DNA from 4 places in the Streptomyces sp. SID5464 genome. Region 2 is predicted to be linked to each of the others. Evidence: riboswitches for the same ligand, from Rfam matches in the RefSeq annotation. Region 2 holds a riboswitch; each other region holds the start of a gene.

Region 1 (4,782 bases), on a different contig from region 2:
CTGCGCGCCCGTGCCCGCGTTGGTCCAGAGGTTCTTGGGACGCCGGGACTCGTTGCGCTCGATGACCGCGTTGGCCGCGCTGAGGATCGTCTGGGTGGAGCGGTAGTTCTGCTCCAGGAGGATCGTCGTCGCGTCCGGGTAGTCCTCCTCGAACTGGAGGATGTTGCGGATCGTCGCGCCGCGGAAGGCGTAGATCGACTGGTCGGCGTCACCCACGACGCACAGCTCGGCGGGCGGGATCTCGGCCTCGGGCGGCACGTCGACAGGGTGCTCGGAGGTGCCGACCAGCTCGCGGACCAGGGCGTACTGCGCGTGGTTGGTGTCCTGGTACTCGTCCACCAGGACGTGCCGGAAGCGGCGGCGGTAGTGCTCGGCGACGTCGGGGAAGGCGCGCAGCAGGTTGACCGTCGTCATGATCAGGTCGTCGAAGTCGAGGGCGTTCGCCTCGCGCAGCCGTGACTGGTACATCGCGTAGGCCTGGGCGAGGGTCTTCTCGAAGCCGTCGGAGGCCTGGGCTGCGAAGTCCTCCTCGTCGATCAGCTCGTTCTTCAGGTTGCTGATCTTGGCGCTGAAGGACTTGGGCGGGAAGCGCTTGGGGTCGAGGTCCAGGTCGCGGCAGACCAGGGCCATCAGCCGCTTGGAGTCGGCGGCGTCGTAGATCGAGAAGGAGGACGTGAAGCCGAGCTTCTTGCTCTCGCGCCGCAGGATGCGCACACACGCGCTGTGGAAGGTCATCACCCACATCGCGTTCGCCCGCGGGCCGACGAGCTGCTCGACGCGCTCCTTCATCTCGCCCGCGGCCTTGTTGGTGAAGGTGATCGCGAGGATCTGGCCCGGGTGCACGCCCCGCTCGGCGAGCAGGTGGGCGATGCGGTGCGTGAGCACGCGGGTCTTGCCGGAGCCGGCGCCGGCCACGATGAGCAGCGGGGAACCTGAGTGCACGACGGCGGCGCGCTGGTTGTCGTTCAGCCCCTCCAGGAGGGCGGCGGTGTCCACCACCGGGCGCGGGGCGCCGTCGCGGTAGTACGCGTCCCTGTCCGGGGGCACGTCGAACTTCCCGCCGAACAGATCGTCCGGAACCGGCTCCGGCACGTGATCGTCCTCGGGTGGCGGCGGGGGCTCGTCCGCGGGGCCCCGCTGGGCCTGGAGGTCCGCCAGGAAGCTGTCGTCAAAGAGGCTGCTCATCGCTCTCCGAGTCTAGGGCGCCCCACTGACAGCCCGCCGCCGCCCTGAGAACATCGCCCGAACGCCCCCCTCGTCACCGTGCATCCCCGCATGATCACAGCCTGCTATGACCGTCATGATTATGGACGACTCGTGACCAACCCCCCTCGACCGATCACGCTCGGCGACGCTCCGGGACAAGGTCACGAAAATGTATCGGGCATATCACCCATCAACCTTCACAAGGGCCACACGAGTTGGCTACCGTGCGGGCAGGCCGCACGACCCCCACCGGCGAACGTCGCCGGGCCGCGCGGCCTCCGCCGAGTCCGGTGTGCCGCAGCGGCAGCCGGAGCCGGGGACCCAACCGAGAACTCCGGGGTGAATCGGCCCGACTCCCTTCGCGGAGATGGCCGTAGGGCAACCCTTCCGATGTACCCGCCCGAACCCGACAGCTAACCCGGTAGGCGGAGCATGGAAGGAGTCGCCTCCCTTGGCGTCGCACCGCAAGTCGCGTCCCGCTGGTACGCGCGTCGCAGGCATACGGACCCCCGCCCTCGCAACGGCGGCCCTCACCTCCGTGGCCCTGCTGTCCCAGTCGGCCAACGCCGCCCCCGAGGCCGACGACAAGCCGAGTCTCGAGGAAGTCGAGAAGAAGGTCGACGACCTGTACCGCCAGGCCGAGTCGGCGACCGACAAGTACAACTCGGCCAAGGAGAAGACCACCAAGCAGCGCAAGCGCGTCGACACCCTCCTCGACGACGTCGCCAAGCGCACCCAGAAGCTCAACGAGGCACGGGAGGAACTCGGTTCCTTCGCCGCCGCCCAGTACCGCACCGGCGCCTCCGCCCCGGACACGGCGACGTTCCTGCTCGCGGACACCCCGCAGGACTACTTCGACCAGACCCAGCTGATGAACCGGATGACCGGCCGCCAGAAGGTCGCGGTCGACGACTACGTCACGCAGCAGTCCGAGACGATGAAGAAGCGCCAGGAGGCCACCGAGAGCCTCGAGACGCTCACCGAGACGCAGGGCGACCTGAAGACGGCCAAGGCCACCGTCCAGCGGAAGCTCGCCGACGCGCGCGAACTGCTGTCGAAGCTGACCGCCGAGGAGAAGGCGCGGCTCGCGGCGATCGAGAGGGAGAAGCAGCAGGAGGCCGCCCGCAAGGCCGACGAGCTGGCCCGGCAGCAGGCCGCGCAGCAGAAGGCGCAGGAGGAGGCCGCCCAGCAGCAGGACAGCGGTTCCGCGTCGGCGGGCTCCGGCTCGTCCTCCTCGACGGCCCCCGCCGACTCCTCGTACGCCACCAAGGCCGAGAAGGCGCTCGCCTTCGCCCGCGCCCAGATCGGCAAGCCGTACGTCTGGGGCGCCGTCGGCCCCGGCTCCTACGACTGCTCCGGCCTCACCCAGGCCGCCTGGAAGGCCGCGGGCGTCACCCTGCCGCGCACGACCTACGACCAGGTCAACGCCGGCACCACGGTCTCTCTGACCGACGCCCAGCCCGGTGACCTGGTCTTCTTCTACGACGACGTCACCCACGTCGGCATCTACATCGGCAACGGCATGATGATCCACGCCCCGAAGCCCGGCACCTACGTGCGCGAGGAGTCGATCTACTACGACGGCGAGTCGGCCATCCACAGCGTGGTGCGGCCGGCCTGAGGGCGCTCGCGCGTTTTTGAGGCGCCCGCGCGCGTGCCCCGCTCATATCGCGCGCGGCGCCTCCTAGCATCGGGCCCATGCCGGGCCCCTCCCCCTCCACCGACTGGTGGGCGCAGCGTGCGCCGTCCGCCGGCGCTGCCGTGCTGGCGACCGGCACCCTGTCGGTCGGTATCGATCTGGCGGGGTACGCCGTCCTCTCCCGTGTCGCCCTCGGCCTGGCCTGCGCCGCCTGGCTGGTGCTCGCCGCGGACTTCACCCTGCGGCTGCTGCCGGCCGGCACGAGAGGGCGGGCGTACGCGCGGGTGCCGGGCCTCGTGGACACCATGGCGACGGCCGCTCTCATCACCGTGGCGGCGACGGCCGTCCTGGGCGCGGGCTTCTCGGCGGCCGGCTCGCAGGCTACGGCCGCGGCCCTGCTGGTGCTTGCCGTGCTGCTCTGGCCCGTGCCGCTGGCCATCCCCGCGCAGGACGGGGAGCGGCGCAGACCGGGGACGGTGTTCGCGCGCTGCACGGCCACGCAGGGGCTCGCCGTGCTCGGCGCCACGCTCGCCGCTGCCGAGTCGGCGGCCTGGCTCGCCCACGCGGCGCTGGTGCTGTTCTGGCTGGGGCTCGTGCTGTACGTCCTCGCCCTGGCCCGTTTCGACGTGCGGCAGGTGGCCGAGGGGCGCGGCGACCACTGGCTCGCGGGCGGGGCGCTCGCCATCTCGGCGCTGGCCGGGGCACGGCTGATCAGCGCCGACAGCGCGCACCTGTACCTGTGGAACGTCGACGACCGCGGCATCCTGCGCCATGTGACCGTCGTGCTGCTCGTGCTCACACTGGCCTGCTGCGCCGTCCTGCTCGCCGCCGAGCTCCTGCGGCCCCGGCCCCGCACCGACATCCGCCGCTGGGCGACCGTGTTCACCTGGGCCAAGACGGCGGCGGCGGCACTGGCCGTCGCCGCCGCCCTCGACGTCTCCTGGCTCGACGGCCTGGGAGAGGTACTGCTGTGGGTCGCGGTGGCCGCGTGGCTCGGGGGTACCGCCTGGACGGCCGCCTCGGCCCGGGCCCGCGTCGTGCCCGGCCGGGTCAGGTCCAGAGCACGGCGATGAAGACGTTCGCGGTGGTCAGCGCCCCGACCAGGCCGAACAGGCCCTTGTCCACCTTCTCGTCGTCCCGTTTCACGTAGACGAGGCCGAGGATCACGATCAGCAGGGCCAGTTTGACGCCGATCTTGATGTTGTTCACGGACTGGTCGTCGGCCTGGTTGAGGCCGACCAGGATCACACCGGTGACCAGCATCGTCAGCGCGCCGTGCAGCATCGCGGGGGTGTAGCGGGCGGTGCCCTCGCCCATCGCCTTCATCTGGGTGAGGAAACCGCCCAGCAGGGATGCGATGCCGATGATGTGGAGGCCGACGAAGAGGTGGATGAGTACGTCCATGAGGCCGGAGCCTAATCAGGGGCTCCACAGCCGCCCGACACCGGCCCTTCGGATGCACATATGCGCCCATAGCACCCGCCCGCCGCCTCGCGCCCATGATTCGGCGCATCGGTCATCACGCTGAGTTAATTCGACGGCGGCGAGATGGGATCACGGTCGCATACGGTCACCACCGGTCCTCTCGGGACACTTCCGCGCACCCGCCACCGGGCCGCCGCGGCGAGGTTTAGCGTCCTCCACCAGGTGCCCGGCTCCCCACCGCCGCCCGGGCCAGGGGCGGCAGTCGGACACCACCGCCGAAAAGGTCCGGCGGCGGTCCGCTTCCCCTGTGCGGGCCGCCGCCGGACGCGCAGGCCGCCCGTCCGCTCCCCCTGGCGGCCGTACGCACCCGTCGGCGGTCGCAGGAAAGGACGTGGCCCCCCAGGTGGCAGCGCACCGCAAGCCCCGCCAGCGCTCCGCGAGCGGCAACAAGGCCCGTACGGCCGCCACGATCGCCCTCGCGGGCGCGGCGACCGCGACGGGCCTCGACGGCA
Region 2 (4,782 bases):
GATGTCCAGGAACCGCCGTATCTCCTCCTGCGCACGTGCCGAACGGGCCATGCGCCCTCCCCCCCCCTGTCGTCAGGTACGACTTGTGTCAGGTACGGCGCAGCCGAGCCGCGCTCTTCAGGGTCCGCGCGGCCAGCGCCGCGAGCCCGGGCCTGGCGCGGACGAAGCTGTGTGCGCGGCGCGCCGGCTCGCGGCTCAGCCAGTGCAGCGCCGCGCCCACCCCCGGGCGCGTCACCGCACCCTCGTACACGGGCAGTTCGCCCGTCTTCAACGCGTCCTTGTACTCGGCCGCGCCCCGCCCCAGATCGAGCATGCCGATGCCCTCGGCGGCCGCCGCCTCGGCCATGCGCAGGTGCAGCACCAGACCCGGCGAGTACTTCGCGCACTCCGGGTCGTAGGCCGGGAACCAGCAGGCCAGGACCGACGCCGAGCGCAGCCCGAAGTGCGCGGCCAGCGGGCGCTGGCCGGCGTACAGCACGGACAGCGTGCCGCTGCACTCCGGCGCCCGGGTCTCGGCCAGCCGCCCCACGAGCCGTGTGATCCACTCCTGGGCGAACCGGTCCCGGCGGCCCGTCCTGCGGTACTGCGCCGACTTCCATCCCATGAGCGTGCGCAGCGCGGCCGGCTCGCGCTCGTCGAACACGAACCGCAGCTCGCCGACCTGCCGGCCCAGCCTGCGCTCCTTGGCCAGGGTGGTCTTCAGGAACTTCGGCGACTGGGCGCGCAGCACCGACTCGTACGTCTCGTAGCCCTTCTCCACGTCGATGACGTAGGTGGCGTGCTCCTCGGCCGCGTACCGGACGAACAGCCGCTGCTCGGCCTCCAGGTTGTCGAAGGCGAAGCTGGACAGCGAGCAGCCCCGCAGCAGTTCGCCCGTGTCCAGACGCAGGCCGGGCCGCAGGATCGCGCCCTGCGCGTCCGAGACGCCCAGCCCGATCGCCCGGCCCTGCCCCAACGGGCCCCGCTCATGGGGCAGGAAGCCGGCCGGCTCCAGCCCCTCGTACACCACCGCGACCCGCGCCTGGGGCCTCACCAGGCCGACGGCTTCGGTGAACTCCGGTTCCATGAAGGGGTTGCGCGGTGTCTCCGCCGCCGCGCGCAGCGCGCGCCAACGCTCCTTCTCCCCCTCGCCGAGTTCCCCGGGCCCAGCCACACGCACACGTCCACTGCTCAACCCGACCCCCCGATCAAGTCCCCCCTGGACACTTGGAAGGTACCGCCCGAGACGGCCTCGACGGTAGGTAGCGGACCATGTTGTTGCCAACTGGTGCAGAGGCCTTCAACCGGGCAATCGGCGCCCGCCGCGCGATGAAACGAAAGGGCGCGCTGTCCGTATTCTCTGATCATGGCCGCACCCATCGCATATTCACTCATCGCCACCGACCTGGACGGGACGCTGCTGCGCGGCGACGACACCCTGTCCGACCGGTCCCTCGCCGCGCTCGCGCGGGTGGCGGACGCCGGTGCCCAGCACCTCGTGGTGACGGGCCGGCCGGCGCCGAGAGTGCGGCCGCTCCTGGACGACCTCGGCTGCACGGGGCTCGCGGTGTGCGGGCAGGGCGCGCAGGTGTACGACGCCGGCGCGGACCGGCTGCTGTGGTCCATCACCCTGGACCGGGAGCTGGCGGAGACCGCCCTCGGCAAGATCGAGGCCGAGGTGGGGCAGGTGTACGCCGCGGTCGACCAGGACGGGGTCGACGGGCTCACGCTCATCGAGCCGGGCTATCTCATGCCGCACCCGACCCTGCCGGCGGTACGGGTCGACCGGCGCGACGAGCTGTGGGGCGAGCCCATCAGCAAGGTGCTGCTGCGCCACCCCTACCTGACGGACGACGAGTTGGCGGCGACGGCCCGGTCGGTGGTCGGTTCACTGGCGACGGTGACCATGTCGGGGCCCGGCACGGTCGAACTCCAGCCGTGCGGGATCACCAAGGCGACGGGCCTGGCGCTGGCCGCCGAGCACCTGGGGCTGCGGCCGGCGGACACCGTCGCCTTCGGGGACATGCCCAACGACATCCCGATGTTCGACTGGGCCGCCCACGGCGTCGCCATGGCCAACGCCCATCCCGAACTCAAGGCCGTGGCCGACGAGATCACCCTGTCGAACGAGGACGACGGCATCGCCGTCGTCCTCGAACGACTGCTGGGCGGGACGGCTCAGTACGGGCCGTTGACGTTGTCGATCGAGCCGTAGCGGGCCGCCGCGTAGTTGCAGGCCGCCGTGATGTTGGCGACCGGGTCGAACGGGTCCCACGACGTGCCGTCCACGTGGTAGGCCTGGAAGGTCGGGTCGATGGTCTGGAGGAGACCCTTGGACGGGGTGCCGGCGGCGGCGTTCGAGTCCCAGTTGTTGATCGCCAGGGGGTTGCCGGACGACTCCCGCATGACGTTGCGGTAGATGCCGTCGTACGAACCCGGAATCCCCTTCTGCGCCATGATGTCCAGCGCCTCGCGGATCCAGCCGTCCAGGTTGTTGGCGTAGGTCTTCGCCGAGGCCTGGGTGGCCTGGGCGACGCCACCGGCGGGCTTCGCGGCCGGCTTGGCGGGGGCGGAGGCCTTGGTCGCCGTCTTCTTCACGGCGTCCGCCTTGGCCGTCTTCACCTTCAGCTTCAGACCCGGGTGGATCAGCTTCGGGTTGTCGCCGACGGCGGCGCGGTTGTCCTTGTAGAGCTGCTTCCAGCCGCCCGACACGTCGTATTTTTCCGCTATGCGGTAGAGCGTGTCGCCCTTGGTGACGGTGTACGTGAGGGACTTGGCGGGCTGGGCCGCCTGCGACACGGACTCTGCGCTCTGGGCCGGCTCGGCGGCGCTGGCGTGCGTCGCGCCGAGCAGCGGGAGGGTGAGTGCCGCTCCGCCGGTGCCGGCGGCCACGACGCGACGGGTGATCTGGCTGGTTCTGGGGCGACGGTGCTTGCCTCGGGGCATGGCGATGTTCCTCTCCGGCGCCTGCGAGGTGAGCTGTCGGGTTCGGGCCGGGAGGTGCCCGGCCGCCTACGGCGCTGTGTGCCGTACGCGGCTTCACCCCGAGCCGTTCCGCTGCGCGGACCGGCGACTTACCTGGGTCCCCCGCTCCTGCCCTGCGTGAGTGAGTCGGTTGTGGGGAGTCCGGGCGGCGGCAGGATTCGGCGTCCGCCGGACAGGCCCGGAACGTATGCGAGAGCACATGTCGGGAACAAGCGCCGGAGTCACATATCGAGGTGGTTGACCTTGGTCAGGGGGGAATGAGGTACTTGATCCTTTGCGGAAGCCAAGGCTCAACTCGCGTTCACCGGAAGGGGGTACGGGGCGCTGTCGGAGTGGGGTGTCGCGGGGGAAGACGTGATTGAACTCACTGATCACGAGTCCGTGGGGCAATTTCCATCAAGGGGAATTCGCTTACTCATTACGGCAAATCGTGCATAGTTCGCTACCTCCCGGTAAGTCGATAAATGTCTGCTCTTATGAGCTGATCGAAAACATAGCGGTCGTGATCGGATACCACCCGGCCTGTAACCCTGGGCGCTGGTGGTGATCGAAACGTGACCGGATACGCTGACTCGAGTGATGGCAGCGACCTATCGACAAACCGCGTAATCACCGGCAGACACCAGCAGACAGGAGACCCCTCGTGACCGACGTCGGGCCGTTCGGGCTGAGCGTGCGGGACCAGGCTCTGGAAGCCGATGTCCAGGCCGGGTTGGCGGCTGTCGAGGAAGGCTTGCTCGAGGCCACCAAGAGTGAGGTGCCCTTCATCACGGAGGCCGCCCAGCACCTGGTCCGGGCCGGCGGCAAGCGGTTCCGTCCGCTGCTCGTGATGCTCTCCGCCCAGTTCGGCGACCGGTACGCGCCCGGGATCGTGCCGTCGGCCGTCGTCGTGGAGCTGACCCACCTCGCCACGCTGTACCACGACGACGTGATGGACGAGGCCGCCGTGCGGCGCGGGGTGGCGAGTGCGAACGCCCGCTGGGGCAACTCCGTCGCGGTCCTCACCGGCGACTTCCTCTTCGCCCGCGCCTCGCACATCCTGGCCGACCTCGGCCCGGAGGCGGTGCGGGTGCAGGCCGAGGCGTTCGAGCGGCTGGTGACCGGGCAGATCCTGGAGACGGCCGGACCGCAGGACGGCCGCGACCCGGTCGAGCACTACCTGGACGTGCTGGGCGGCAAGACCGGCTCGCTGGTGGCGGTGTCGTGCCGGTTCGGCGCGATGATGTCCGGCGCCGACGACACGGTCGTGGACGTGCTGACCCAGTACGGCGAGCGGCTCGGCGTCGCCTTCCAGCTCGCGGACGACGTCCTGGACATCGCCTCCGACTCCCACGAGTCCGGCAAGACGCCCGGCACCGACCTGCGCGAGGGCATCCCCACGCTGCCGGTGCTGCGGCTGCGCGAGCGCGCGGCCCGGCTCGGGCTCGCGGACGACATCGCCCTGTGCGAGCTGCTGGACTCCGACCTCACCGACGACGACCGGCACGCCGAGGCCCTGCGCCTGCTGCGGGCCCACCCCGCGCTGGAACAGGCCCGGCGGGACACCGTCCGCTACGCCCAGGACGCCCGCTCGGCGCTGGCCCCGCTGCCCGAGTGCGCCGCGAAGACGGCGCTGGTGGAGCTGTCCGACGCGGTGGTGCACCGGGCCGGTTAGCCGGTCCTTCCCGTACGACCCCTACGGGTCGGGGGAGAAGCCGCGCTCTCGTGTCATACCGCAGCAGTACGTGGAGTTGAGCCCGGGGTCTGACGTATTTCCCTGGCCGATTTGGTCAGATGGTCACCACGGAAAACACCACTCCTCACCAGTTCGGGTGAGAA
Region 3 (4,782 bases), on a different contig from region 2:
CGACCCGCAGCTCGCCCTGACCGCCGTGCAGCGCGTGCTGGAGGTGACGGCCGAGGAGGTCCAGGAGGTCGCCAAGGCCCGCCTGCGGCCCGACAACCGCGCGGTGCTCGTCTACGAGCCCGTCGCCGACGAGGCGGGCGACGCGGAGACCGCCGAGGACGCCGACACCACCGAGGACACCGCAGCCGCGGCCCTGAACGAGAACGAGGAGGCGGCCAAGTGACCGAGCTCGCCACGATGGACTTCCACCCCCAGCCGCAGGCGGGCGAGGCCAAGCCGTGGGCCTTCCCGGCCCCCGAGCGCGGCACGCTCGGCAACGGCCTGACGGTCCTGCGCTGCCACCGCCCCGGCCAGCAGGTCGTCGCCGTGGAGGTGCTGCTGCACGCGCCCCTGGACGCCGAACCGGCCGGCCTCGACGGCGTGGCCACGATCATGGCCCGGGCCTTCTCCGAGGGCACCGACAAGCACTCCGCCGAGGACTTCGCCGCCGAGTTGGAGCGCGCGGGCGCCACCCTCGACGCGCACGCCGACCACCCCGGCGTCCGGCTCAGTCTGGAGGTGCCGGCCTCCCGGCTCGCCAAGGGGCTCGGCCTGATCGCCGACGCCCTCAGGGCGCCCGCGTTCGCGGACAGCGAGGTCGAGCGGCTGGTCCGCAACCGCCTCGACGAGATTCCGCACGAGCTGGCCAACCCCGCCCGCCGTGCCGCCAAGGAACTCTCCAAGGAGCTGTTCCCGGCGGACTCGCGCATGTCGCGGCCCCGCCAGGGCACCGAGGAGACGGTCGCCGCGATCGACTCCGCGGCCGTACGCGCCTTCTACGAGCGGCACGTCAGGCCCGCCACGGCCACCGCCGTGGTCGTCGGCGACCTCACCGGCATCGACCTCGACGCCCTGCTCGGCGACACGCTGGGCGCCTGGACGGGCTCGGCGGCCGAGCCGCGCCCGGTGCCGCCGGTGACCGCCGACGACACGGGCCGGGTCGTCATCGTGGACCGCCCCGGCGCCGTCCAGACGCAGCTGCTGATCGGCCGGATCGGCCCGGACCGGCACGACCGCGTGTGGCCCGCGCAGGTGCTCGGCACGTACTGCCTCGGCGGCACCCTCACCTCCCGCCTGGACCGCGTCCTGCGCGAGGAGAAGGGCTACACCTACGGGGTGCGGGCGTTCGGCCAGGTCCTCAGGTCCGCCCCGGACGGGACCGGTGCCGCGATGCTCGCCATCAGCGGCTCCGTGGACACTCCCAACACCGGCCCCGCCCTCCAGGACCTCTGGACGGTGCTGCGCACCCTCGCCGCCGAGGGGCTGACCGACGCCGAGCGGGACGTCGCCGTGCAGAACCTGGTCGGCGTGGCGCCGCTGAAGTACGAGACGGCGGCGGCCGTCGCGAGCACGCTGGCCGACCAGGTCGAGCAGCATCTGCCCGACGACTACCAGGCCACCCTGTACCGGCAGCTCGCCGCGACCGGCACCGTGGAGGCCACCGCGGCGGCCGTCAGCGCCTTCCCGGTGGACCGTCTGGTGACCGTGCTCGTCGGTGACGCGGCGCAGATCAAGGGCCCGGTCGAGGCCCTGGGCATCGGCGAAGTCTCCGTCGTGGCAGCCGAGTAGCGGCCCGCGCGCGCAGGGGCCCTGGTTGTCTTCCAAGGCACCAGGGCCCCTTTATGCCCGAATTGATATGGAGGTTGCCTGTCTGCCCTGTGGGATGCGCTACAAAAGCCGGGATCCGTTTGGGAATTGAAAGTGGCCCCGCTTAGCGTCGTCCGGGCTGTTCGTCAGGCAGTGCGCCGCACCCGCGGCACCGGACAGTCATCGCCGAGTCCCCGTACGGCGCGAGCCAGGGGAGCCGGGGACCCACCGCAGTCCCTGGGGTGAATCGGACGCCCGAGCGAGCCGCGAGGGGGTCCGTAGGAGACCTTCCTGCTCCGAACCCGTCAGCTAACCCGGTAGGCGAGAAGGAAGGAAAGGACCAGGCACTCCATGGCGTTCACCCGCGCCACCGGGAAGCATCGTCGTCCCAGCCGGATGCAGCGCGGCACGGCCCGCGCGGCGGGCGTCGCGGCCCTCGCCACCACCGGTGTCATCGGCACCGTGGCCGCCCCGGCCTTCGCCGCAGAGCCCGCCGTCGAGCAGACCGGCCTCACCCCCGTCGTCACCATGGGCGACACCGTGGCCCAGCAGATCGACGCCCAGGCCGCCGCCCAGAAGCAGGCCGCCGAGGAGGCCGCCGCCAAGAAGAAGGCCGAGGAGGCCGCCCGCGAGCGGGCCGCCGAGGCGGCCAAGGAGGCCAAGGAGGCGGCCGAGAAGGCGCGCGAGGCCAAGGAGCGCGCCGCCCGCGAGGCCGAGCGCAAGCGCCTCAACACTTTCGTGCCCCCGATCTCCGGCTCGTACGTCTCCACCGGCTACCGGGCCAGCAGCGGGCTGTGGTCCTCCGGCAGCCACACCGGCGTCGACTTCCACGCCGCCAGCGGCACTCCCGTCCACGCGGTCGGCATGGGCACGGTCGTCGAGGCCGGCTGGGGCGGCTCCTACGGCAACCAGATCGTGATCAAGATGAACGACGGCACGTACACCCAGTACGGCCACCTGTCGTCCATCAGCGTCTCGGTGGGCCAGCGGGTCACCCCCGGCCAGCAGATCGGCCTGTCCGGCGCGACCGGCAACGTCACCGGACCGCACCTGCACTTCGAGGCCCGTACCAGCCCCGAGTACGGCTCCGACATCGACCCCGTCGCCTACCTCCGCTCGCACGGTGTGAACGTCTGACGGCGTACCACTCCGCTTCCCGAGGCCCCGGCTCCCCGAGCCGGGGCTTTCGGCGTTTGTGACGCCCGGCTGTCCAAAAAATATCCATGGATTCCGGTCCCCCGTCGGAAATTCCGGCTCATTGCAATAGAGTCACGGAACACGCGTCACTCGTCGACGTTTCACGGGGATTAAACGGAGGTCGGTCATGCGTATTCCCGCGCACTCGGTGTGCACGGCCATCCGGGACGACATCGTCGCGGGTGTCTACGAGCGCGGCAGCCGGCTGACCGAGGAACTCCTCGCCCGCCGCTACGGCGTCTCGCGCGTCCCCGTCCGGGAAGCCCTGCGCACCCTGGAGGCCGAGGGTTTCGTGGTGACCCGGCGGCACGCGGGCGCGTGCGTCGCCGAACCCACCGAGCAGGAGGCCGCCGACCTGCTGGAGATGCGGCTGCTGCTGGAGCCGCTCGGCGCGGCCCGCGCCGCCCAGCGCCGCACCGAGGCCCATCTGAAGGTCCTGCGCGGGCTGGTCCGGCTCGGCCAGGAGCGCGCCCGCCGGGGCAACAGCGACGACCTGCGCTCCCTGGGCGGCTGGTTCCACGAGACGCTCGCGCAGGCCTCCGGCAGCCCCGCGCTGACCTCGATGCTCACCCAGCTCCGCCACAAGATCGCCTGGATGTACACCGTCGAGGCGCCGGCCGGGCCGGTGGAGTCCTGGACCGAGCACGGCGCGATCGTGGACGCGGTGGCGCGCGGGGACAGCGAGCGCGCGCGGGCGGTCACGGCGCTGCACACCGAGCGCGCGACGGCCGCGCACCGGTTGCGTTTCGGTTCCGCCGGGGAGCGGGCCGAGCGTGTGAGGAACTCGCAACATCCCGTAAACACGGCGAGCCTGCGGCATTAACACGGGAGCCGTATACAAAGAGCAGGAAATTCGCGGGGGATTATTTCTGCTGCCCGTCAACGGGAATTCCACGTCCCGCGAACCGGAATGGCGAAGGGCTCGCCCGATGAATTCGGGCGAGCCCTTCGGAGATGCGCACTCAGACGGTCTCGGGCAGTTCCTCGAGGCCCTCGGAGACCAGCTTCGCCAGCCGGTCCAGGGCGGCGTCCGCACCCTCGGCGTCGGAGGCGAGGACGATCTCCTCGCCGCCCTGGGCGCCGAGGCCGAGGACGGCCAGCATGGAGGCCGCGTTGACGGGGTTGCCGTCTGCCTTGGCGATCGTCACCGGGACGCCTGCGGCCGTGGCGGCTCGGACGAAGATGGAGGCGGGGCGGGCGTGGAGGCCCTCGGCCCAGCCGACGTTGACGCGGCGCTCAGCCATGTGTTGCTGCCCTTCAGTTTTCAGGGTTGTCTAGACCAGTTTCCCATACCGTGAAGCTGCGCCGGAGCGGTCCTGACGTACCGCCCCGGGGTGCCGTCGGATCGCGGCCTCGACCCGACTGACGCCCTCCACAGACTGCCTCGCGCCGCTGTCGGACGCTAGCCGTACTCTGGGGCCCATGCAGACCTCGCCGGACCGGCACGAGTATCCCGCCCACTGGGAAGCCGACGTGGTGCTGCGCGACGGTGGCACCGCGCGCATCCGGCCCATCACCGTTGATGACGCCGAGCGCCTGGTCAGCTTCTACGAGCAGGTCTCCGACGAGTCGAAGTACTACCGCTTCTTCGCGCCGTACCCTCGCCTGTCCGCCAAGGACGTCCACCGCTTCACGCACCACGACTTTGTGGACCGGGTGGGACTCGCGGCCACAGTCGGCGGCGAGTTCATCGCCACCGTACGCTACGACCGGATCGGCGCGGACGGAACGCCCGCGTCCGCACCGGCCGACGAGGCCGAGGTCGCCTTCCTGGTGCAGGACGCCCACCAGGGCCGGGGCGTCGCCTCCGCTCTCCTCGAGCACATCGCCGCCGTCGCCCGCGAACGCGGCATCCGCCGCTTCGCCGCCGAGGTGCTGCCCGCCAACAACAAGATGATCAAGGTGTTCACGGACGCCGGGTACACCCAGAAGCGCAGCTTCGAGGACGGCGTCGTCCGT
Region 4 (4,782 bases), on a different contig from region 2:
GGGAAGTCCTTCAGCTCCTCGATCTCGTCACGGCGCCTGATGTAGTCCTCGTGGGCCGCCCGGTACGCCGCCGCAAGCTCCGGGTCCGAGGCCAGCCGCTCGGTCATCTCCTTCATCACGCCGTTCGCCTCCAGCGTGCCGATGGCCGAGTTCGCCTTCGGGCACGTCAGGTAGTACAGCGTGGGGAAGGGCGTGCCGTCGGGCAGCCGGGGGGCCGTCTCGACGACGTCGGGCTGCCCGCACGGGCACCGGTGCGCGATCGCGCGCAGGCCGCGCGGGGGCCGGCCGAGCTGCTGCTTGAAGGCCTCGACGTCCGCGTCGGTGGGCTCGGTGCGCGGGGTGGTCGGCGGGGGCGTTTCCATGACTGTGTTCAGGCTGTCTTTCTGGGTTCAGGTCACTGGCTGGGGTCCGGGTCACCGGTCGGAGGCGTCGGCCTTGTCGACCCCGTCCCAGACGTTCGAGTACCAGGGGCGGTCGGCCGCCCCGAGGTCGGCGTGCGACTGCTCCGCCGCGTGCGGGTCGACGACGATGAACCCCGTCTCCCCCGGCATGACGTAGTGCAACCGCTGCCGGATCTGCTGCTCCGCGTACGCGTCGTCCTGCCAGCGCGCCTTCTGGTCGCGCAGCCGTTCGACGCGCTGCCGGGCCTGCTGCTGTTCACGCTGGAGGTCGTCGATCTCGGCGCGCTGCGAGACGTACTCCCGCATGGGGTAGGCCAGAGCCACGATCAGCGAGCACATCACCAGGGCGAGCAGCGCGGCCCGGCCGGTCAGCCGGGAGCGGCGGGCCTGGCGCTTGGTCTGGGAGCGGTAGACCCGGGCCGCGGTCTGCTCACCGAGCAACCGGATCCTGGTCGCGGTGGAGAACCGGTCCCGGTCCTTCACGGCCATGTCTGTCCGCCTCCCGCTCCGCCGTCATACGCGCGTACGTCCCCGGACACGGTACGGGACCGAGTACGGGGACGTACGTACGACGCTGCCTCTTACGGGTCGGGCCTTTCGGCGATCAGCCCTTGAAGCGCGGGAAGGCGCTGCGGCCGGCGTACACCGCCGCGTCGTCGAGGATCTCCTCGATGCGCAGCAGCTGGTTGTACTTGGCGACGCGCTCGGAGCGGGCCGGGGCGCCGGTCTTGATCTGGCCGCAGTTGGTGGCGACGGCCAGGTCGGCGATGGTGACGTCCTCGGTCTCGCCGGAGCGGTGGGACATCATGCACTTGAAGCCGTTGCGCTGGGCCAGCTCGACGGCGTCCAGGGTCTCGGTGAGCGAACCGATCTGGTTGACCTTGACCAGGAGCGCGTTGGCCGCGCCCTCCTCGATGCCGCGGGCCAGGCGCTCGGGGTTGGTGACGAACAGGTCGTCGCCGACGAGCTGGACCTTGTCACCGAGCTTGTCGGTGATGGTCTTCCAGCCCTCCCAGTCGTCCTCGAACAGCGGGTCCTCGATGGAGACGAGCGGGTACGCGTCGACGAGCTCCGCGTAGTACTCGGTCATCTCGGCCGCCGAGCGCTCCTTGCCCTCGAAGGTGTAGACGCCGTCCTTGTAGAACTCGGACGCGGCGACGTCGAGGGCGAGGGCGATCTGCTCGCCGGGGGTGTAGCCGGCCTCGTTGATCGCCTCGAGGATGAGGTCGAGGGCCTCGCGGTTGGAGCCGAGGTTCGGGGCGAAGCCGCCCTCGTCGCCGAGGCCGGTGGCCAGGCCCTTGGACTTCAGGACCTTCTTCAGCGTGTGGTAGACCTCGGCGCCCCAGCGCAGGGCCTCGGAGAAGGACTCCGCGCCGATCGGGGCGATCATGAACTCCTGGATGTCCACGTTGGAGTCGGCGTGCGAGCCGCCGTTCAGGATGTTCATCATCGGCACCGGCAGCAGGTGCGCGTTCGGGCCGCCCAGGTAGCGGAACAGCGGCAGGTCGCTGGCCTCGGAGGCGGCGTGGGCGACGGCGAGCGAGACGCCGAGGATGGCGTTGGCGCCGAGGGAGCCCTTGTTGTCGGTGGCGTCCAGGTCGAACATCGCCTGGTCGATCAGGCGCTGCTCGGTGGCGTCGTAGCCGACCAGCTCCGGGCCGATCTGCTCGATGACCGCGAGGACGGCCTTCTCCACACCCTTGCCGAGGTAGCGGTTCGAGTCGCCGTCGCGCAGCTCGATGGCCTCGAAGGCGCCCGTGGAGGCGCCGGACGGGACGGCGGCACGACCGGTGCTGCCGTCGTCGAGGCCGACCTCGACCTCGACCGTGGGGTTGCCTCGGGAGTCCAGGATTTCCCGGGCTACGACGACGTCGATGGACGGCACGAGCATCTCCTTCTTCATGTGACGCGGGTACGCGGGCCGCGTGGACCCGGCGAGGCGCGGGCCGCGGTGGCTCGCGACATGAGCCTAACCGGCTCCGGGCGATCGGCCACCGGGTCGCCCACCCCATGGACAGAACCGAGAGTAAATTGTTTCCGAACGGAACAAAGCCGGATCGCAAAGACCGGCAGAAAAAACCCCGCCCCGGTGCGTACGGGGGACGACGCACCGGGGCGGGGGCCCGTGGGGACCGGGGGGCCGCCGCTTACTTCAGGTGCAGCTGCTGGCCCGGGTAGATCAGGTTGGCGTCCGTGATGATGTCCTTGTTCAGCTCGAACAGCTTCTCCCAGCCGCCCTTGACCTTGTGCTCGGTCGCGATCGAGCTGAGGGTGTCGCCCTTGACGACCTTGTACTCGCCGTCACCCTTCTTGACCTTCTTGCCGGTCGGGGTGGTGACGGTCTTCTGGCTCTTCTGGGTCTGCGCCGGGCGCTCCTCGGAGCGGGAGGCCGGCTGCTGCTCGGTCTGGCGGGTCTCCGTGGAACCGCTGCTCTGCGCGGAGCCGCCGCTGTAGCCGGCGCTCGACAGACCCTTGCCGCAGACCGGCCAGGCACCCTTGCCCTGGCTCGCGAGGACCTTCTCGGCGATCTCGATCTGCTGCTCCTTGGTGGCCTGGTCGGCGGTGGAGGCGTACTTGGTGCCGCCGTAGCCGGACCAGGTGGAGGCGGAGAACTGCAGACCGCCGTAGTAGCCGTTGCCGGTGTTGATGGACCAGTTGCCGCCGGACTCGCACTGGGCGACGGCGTCCCACTCGGAGGCGGTGGCGGCGGAGGCGTTGCCGGCCGCCATCAGCGGGGCGGCGACGGCGGCACCGGTGACACCGGCGATGGCGATGACCCGAGAGGCCTTGGACGGACGGCGGTGCGTGCCCTTGCCGGAAAACAGCATGGAGAGATCCCCTCACCGACGCCTGCGAGGTGAGCTGTCGGGTTCGGGCCGGTTGAGTTGCCCGGCCGCGTCCCTCCCGGGACACGGCTTCACCCCAAGCCGGAGCCCTGCCGTCGAGTTGCCTCAACCGCCGGGCCCGGCACTTACCTTGGGTCCCCCGCTCCTGCCTACGGCGCTTGACGCGACGACTGTTCCCGTGCGGCCGCTGGCAGGATTCGGCGTTGCGGCAGCCGGGGCTCGCGGTGGCGAGCGGTCATGACCGTAGACACGCGATCCGCGGAATTTCAAAGACGATCAGGGCTTCTGAGATCTATCTCTCACCGCGCTTATAAGGGACATTCGGCGCGAACGGTGACGTGAACTCGCACGGTTTCGGGGTGACTTCCGCCGCCGTTTCCGGACTGCCCCACCGGCTACTCGTCGTCCGCTTCGACCCTTACCGTGAGCTTCTGACCGGGGCGGATGAGGTTCGGGTCGGCGCCGACGGCCGTCTCGTTCCCGGCGTAGAGCGCGTGCCACCCGCCGCTGAGGTCAAGGGAGTTCGCGATGGACCAGAGGCTGTCGCCGGGGCGGACGGTGTAGGAGCCGTCCGTCGCCTCCCGAGAGGCCTCGCCGCCGCGCGAGGCGTGCCGTCCGGCGGCTCCGGACGTACGGCCGTCCTCGGCCCCGGTGTCCTCGTCGGCGCTGGGGCCGCGGTGGCGGCCGGAGGCGCTGTCGGTTCCGGTTCCGGAGAGCGCCGAAGAGCCGTCGCCCTGCCGGGACTTGTCGGGTTCGTCACTCTCGGCGGCGGTCGACGGGGAGCTGCCGGACTCCTGGTCCTGCGACTGGTCCCGCGTCGAGGAATCGGCAGAATCGGATGACTTGTCGGACTTGGCGGTGTCACCCTCCGAGGTCGACTGCCCGTCAGGGGACGACGATGGGGACGGAGACGACGAAGAGGGCGAAGAAGACGAAGAGGATGACCCGGACGACTCGGATGACTCGGAGGAGTCGAGCAGTCCGGGTGAGTCCGTCGGAGCGGACGAGTCGGAGGAGCTGGACGAGTCGGACGTGCCCGAGTCCTTGTCCTGCTGGAGGCCGGAGAGCAGCCCGCAGGTGCGCCACGCACCGACCCCCTGGTCGGCGAGGATTCTCTCGGCCACGGCTATCTGCTGGGAGCGGCTGGCCAGGTCGGCGCTCGGGGCGTAGTCGAGACCGCCGTGGTTCTCCCAGTCCTCCTGGGACAACGCGAGGCCGCCGAAGTATCCGTTGCCGCTGTTCTGGCTCCAGGCGCCGCCGGTCTCGCAGTCCGCGACCCGGTCCCAGGTCGTGCCGTCGGCCGCGCTGGCGCCGGAGGCTCCGAGGAGCGGGATCGCGATGGCGGAGCCGGTCACCCCGGCCGCGACGAGGAGAGCCGGAGCCTGGCGGGGGCGACGGTGCCGACCGTTCCCGGAGAGCATACGGAGACCTTTCGCGAGACAGCAGTGACCGGCGCGGCGCAGGACCCCCCGGGCCGCGCTGATGATGGGTGAACGTATCGGCAGACGATCACTTGTCACAAGTTCATGCCGCGC

The links. Region 2 has a riboswitch for cyclic di-AMP ahead of GTY47_RS35855 (LysM peptidoglycan-binding domain-containing protein). Riboswitches for the same ligand answer to the same signal wherever they lie in the genome.
Positions count from the first base shown of each region.
Region 1: it holds a riboswitch for cyclic di-AMP, as region 2 does, so the genes downstream of both, GTY47_RS06900 (C40 family peptidase) here and GTY47_RS35855 (LysM peptidoglycan-binding domain-containing protein) in region 2, are expected to answer to the same signal.
Region 3: it holds a riboswitch for cyclic di-AMP, as region 2 does, so the genes downstream of both, GTY47_RS09685 (M23 family metallopeptidase) here and GTY47_RS35855 (LysM peptidoglycan-binding domain-containing protein) in region 2, are expected to answer to the same signal.
Region 4: it holds a riboswitch for cyclic di-AMP, as region 2 does, so the genes downstream of both, GTY47_RS08670 (transglycosylase family protein) here and GTY47_RS35855 (LysM peptidoglycan-binding domain-containing protein) in region 2, are expected to answer to the same signal.

Region 1 is NZ_WWIQ01000007.1:56,072-60,853, forward strand. It holds gene pcrA (DNA helicase PcrA) at 1-1,185, opposite strand, end outside; cyclic di-AMP (ydaO/yuaA leader) riboswitch at 1,476-1,649, shown strand; gene GTY47_RS06900 (C40 family peptidase) at 1,658-2,827, shown strand; gene GTY47_RS06905 (membrane protein) at 2,905-3,918, shown strand; gene GTY47_RS06910 (hypothetical protein) at 3,896-4,249, opposite strand; gene GTY47_RS06915 (C40 family peptidase) at 4,674-4,782, shown strand, end outside.
Region 2 is NZ_WWIQ01000074.1:22,371-27,152, reverse strand. It holds gene GTY47_RS35870 (glycosyltransferase) at 1-51, opposite strand, end outside; gene GTY47_RS35865 (GNAT family N-acetyltransferase) at 89-1,159, opposite strand; gene GTY47_RS35860 (Cof-type HAD-IIB family hydrolase) at 1,346-2,194, shown strand; gene GTY47_RS35855 (LysM peptidoglycan-binding domain-containing protein) at 2,158-2,925, opposite strand; cyclic di-AMP (ydaO/yuaA leader) riboswitch at 2,931-3,105, opposite strand; gene GTY47_RS35850 (polyprenyl synthetase family protein) at 3,608-4,618, shown strand.
Region 3 is NZ_WWIQ01000009.1:295,888-300,669, forward strand. It holds gene GTY47_RS09675 (pitrilysin family protein) at 1-223, shown strand, start outside; gene GTY47_RS09680 (pitrilysin family protein) at 220-1,608, shown strand; cyclic di-AMP (ydaO/yuaA leader) riboswitch at 1,801-1,964, shown strand; gene GTY47_RS09685 (M23 family metallopeptidase) at 1,978-2,763, shown strand; gene GTY47_RS09690 (GntR family transcriptional regulator) at 2,951-3,646, shown strand; gene GTY47_RS09695 (HPr family phosphocarrier protein) at 3,786-4,067, opposite strand; gene GTY47_RS09705 (bifunctional GNAT family N-acetyltransferase/acetate--CoA ligase family protein) at 4,246-4,782, shown strand, end outside.
Region 4 is NZ_WWIQ01000009.1:54,255-59,036, reverse strand. It holds gene GTY47_RS08685 (DUF501 domain-containing protein) at 1-362, opposite strand, end outside; gene GTY47_RS08680 (septum formation initiator family protein) at 414-890, opposite strand; gene eno (phosphopyruvate hydratase) at 1,006-2,286, opposite strand; gene GTY47_RS08670 (transglycosylase family protein) at 2,549-3,229, opposite strand; cyclic di-AMP (ydaO/yuaA leader) riboswitch at 3,234-3,414, opposite strand; gene GTY47_RS08665 (transglycosylase family protein) at 3,643-4,668, opposite strand.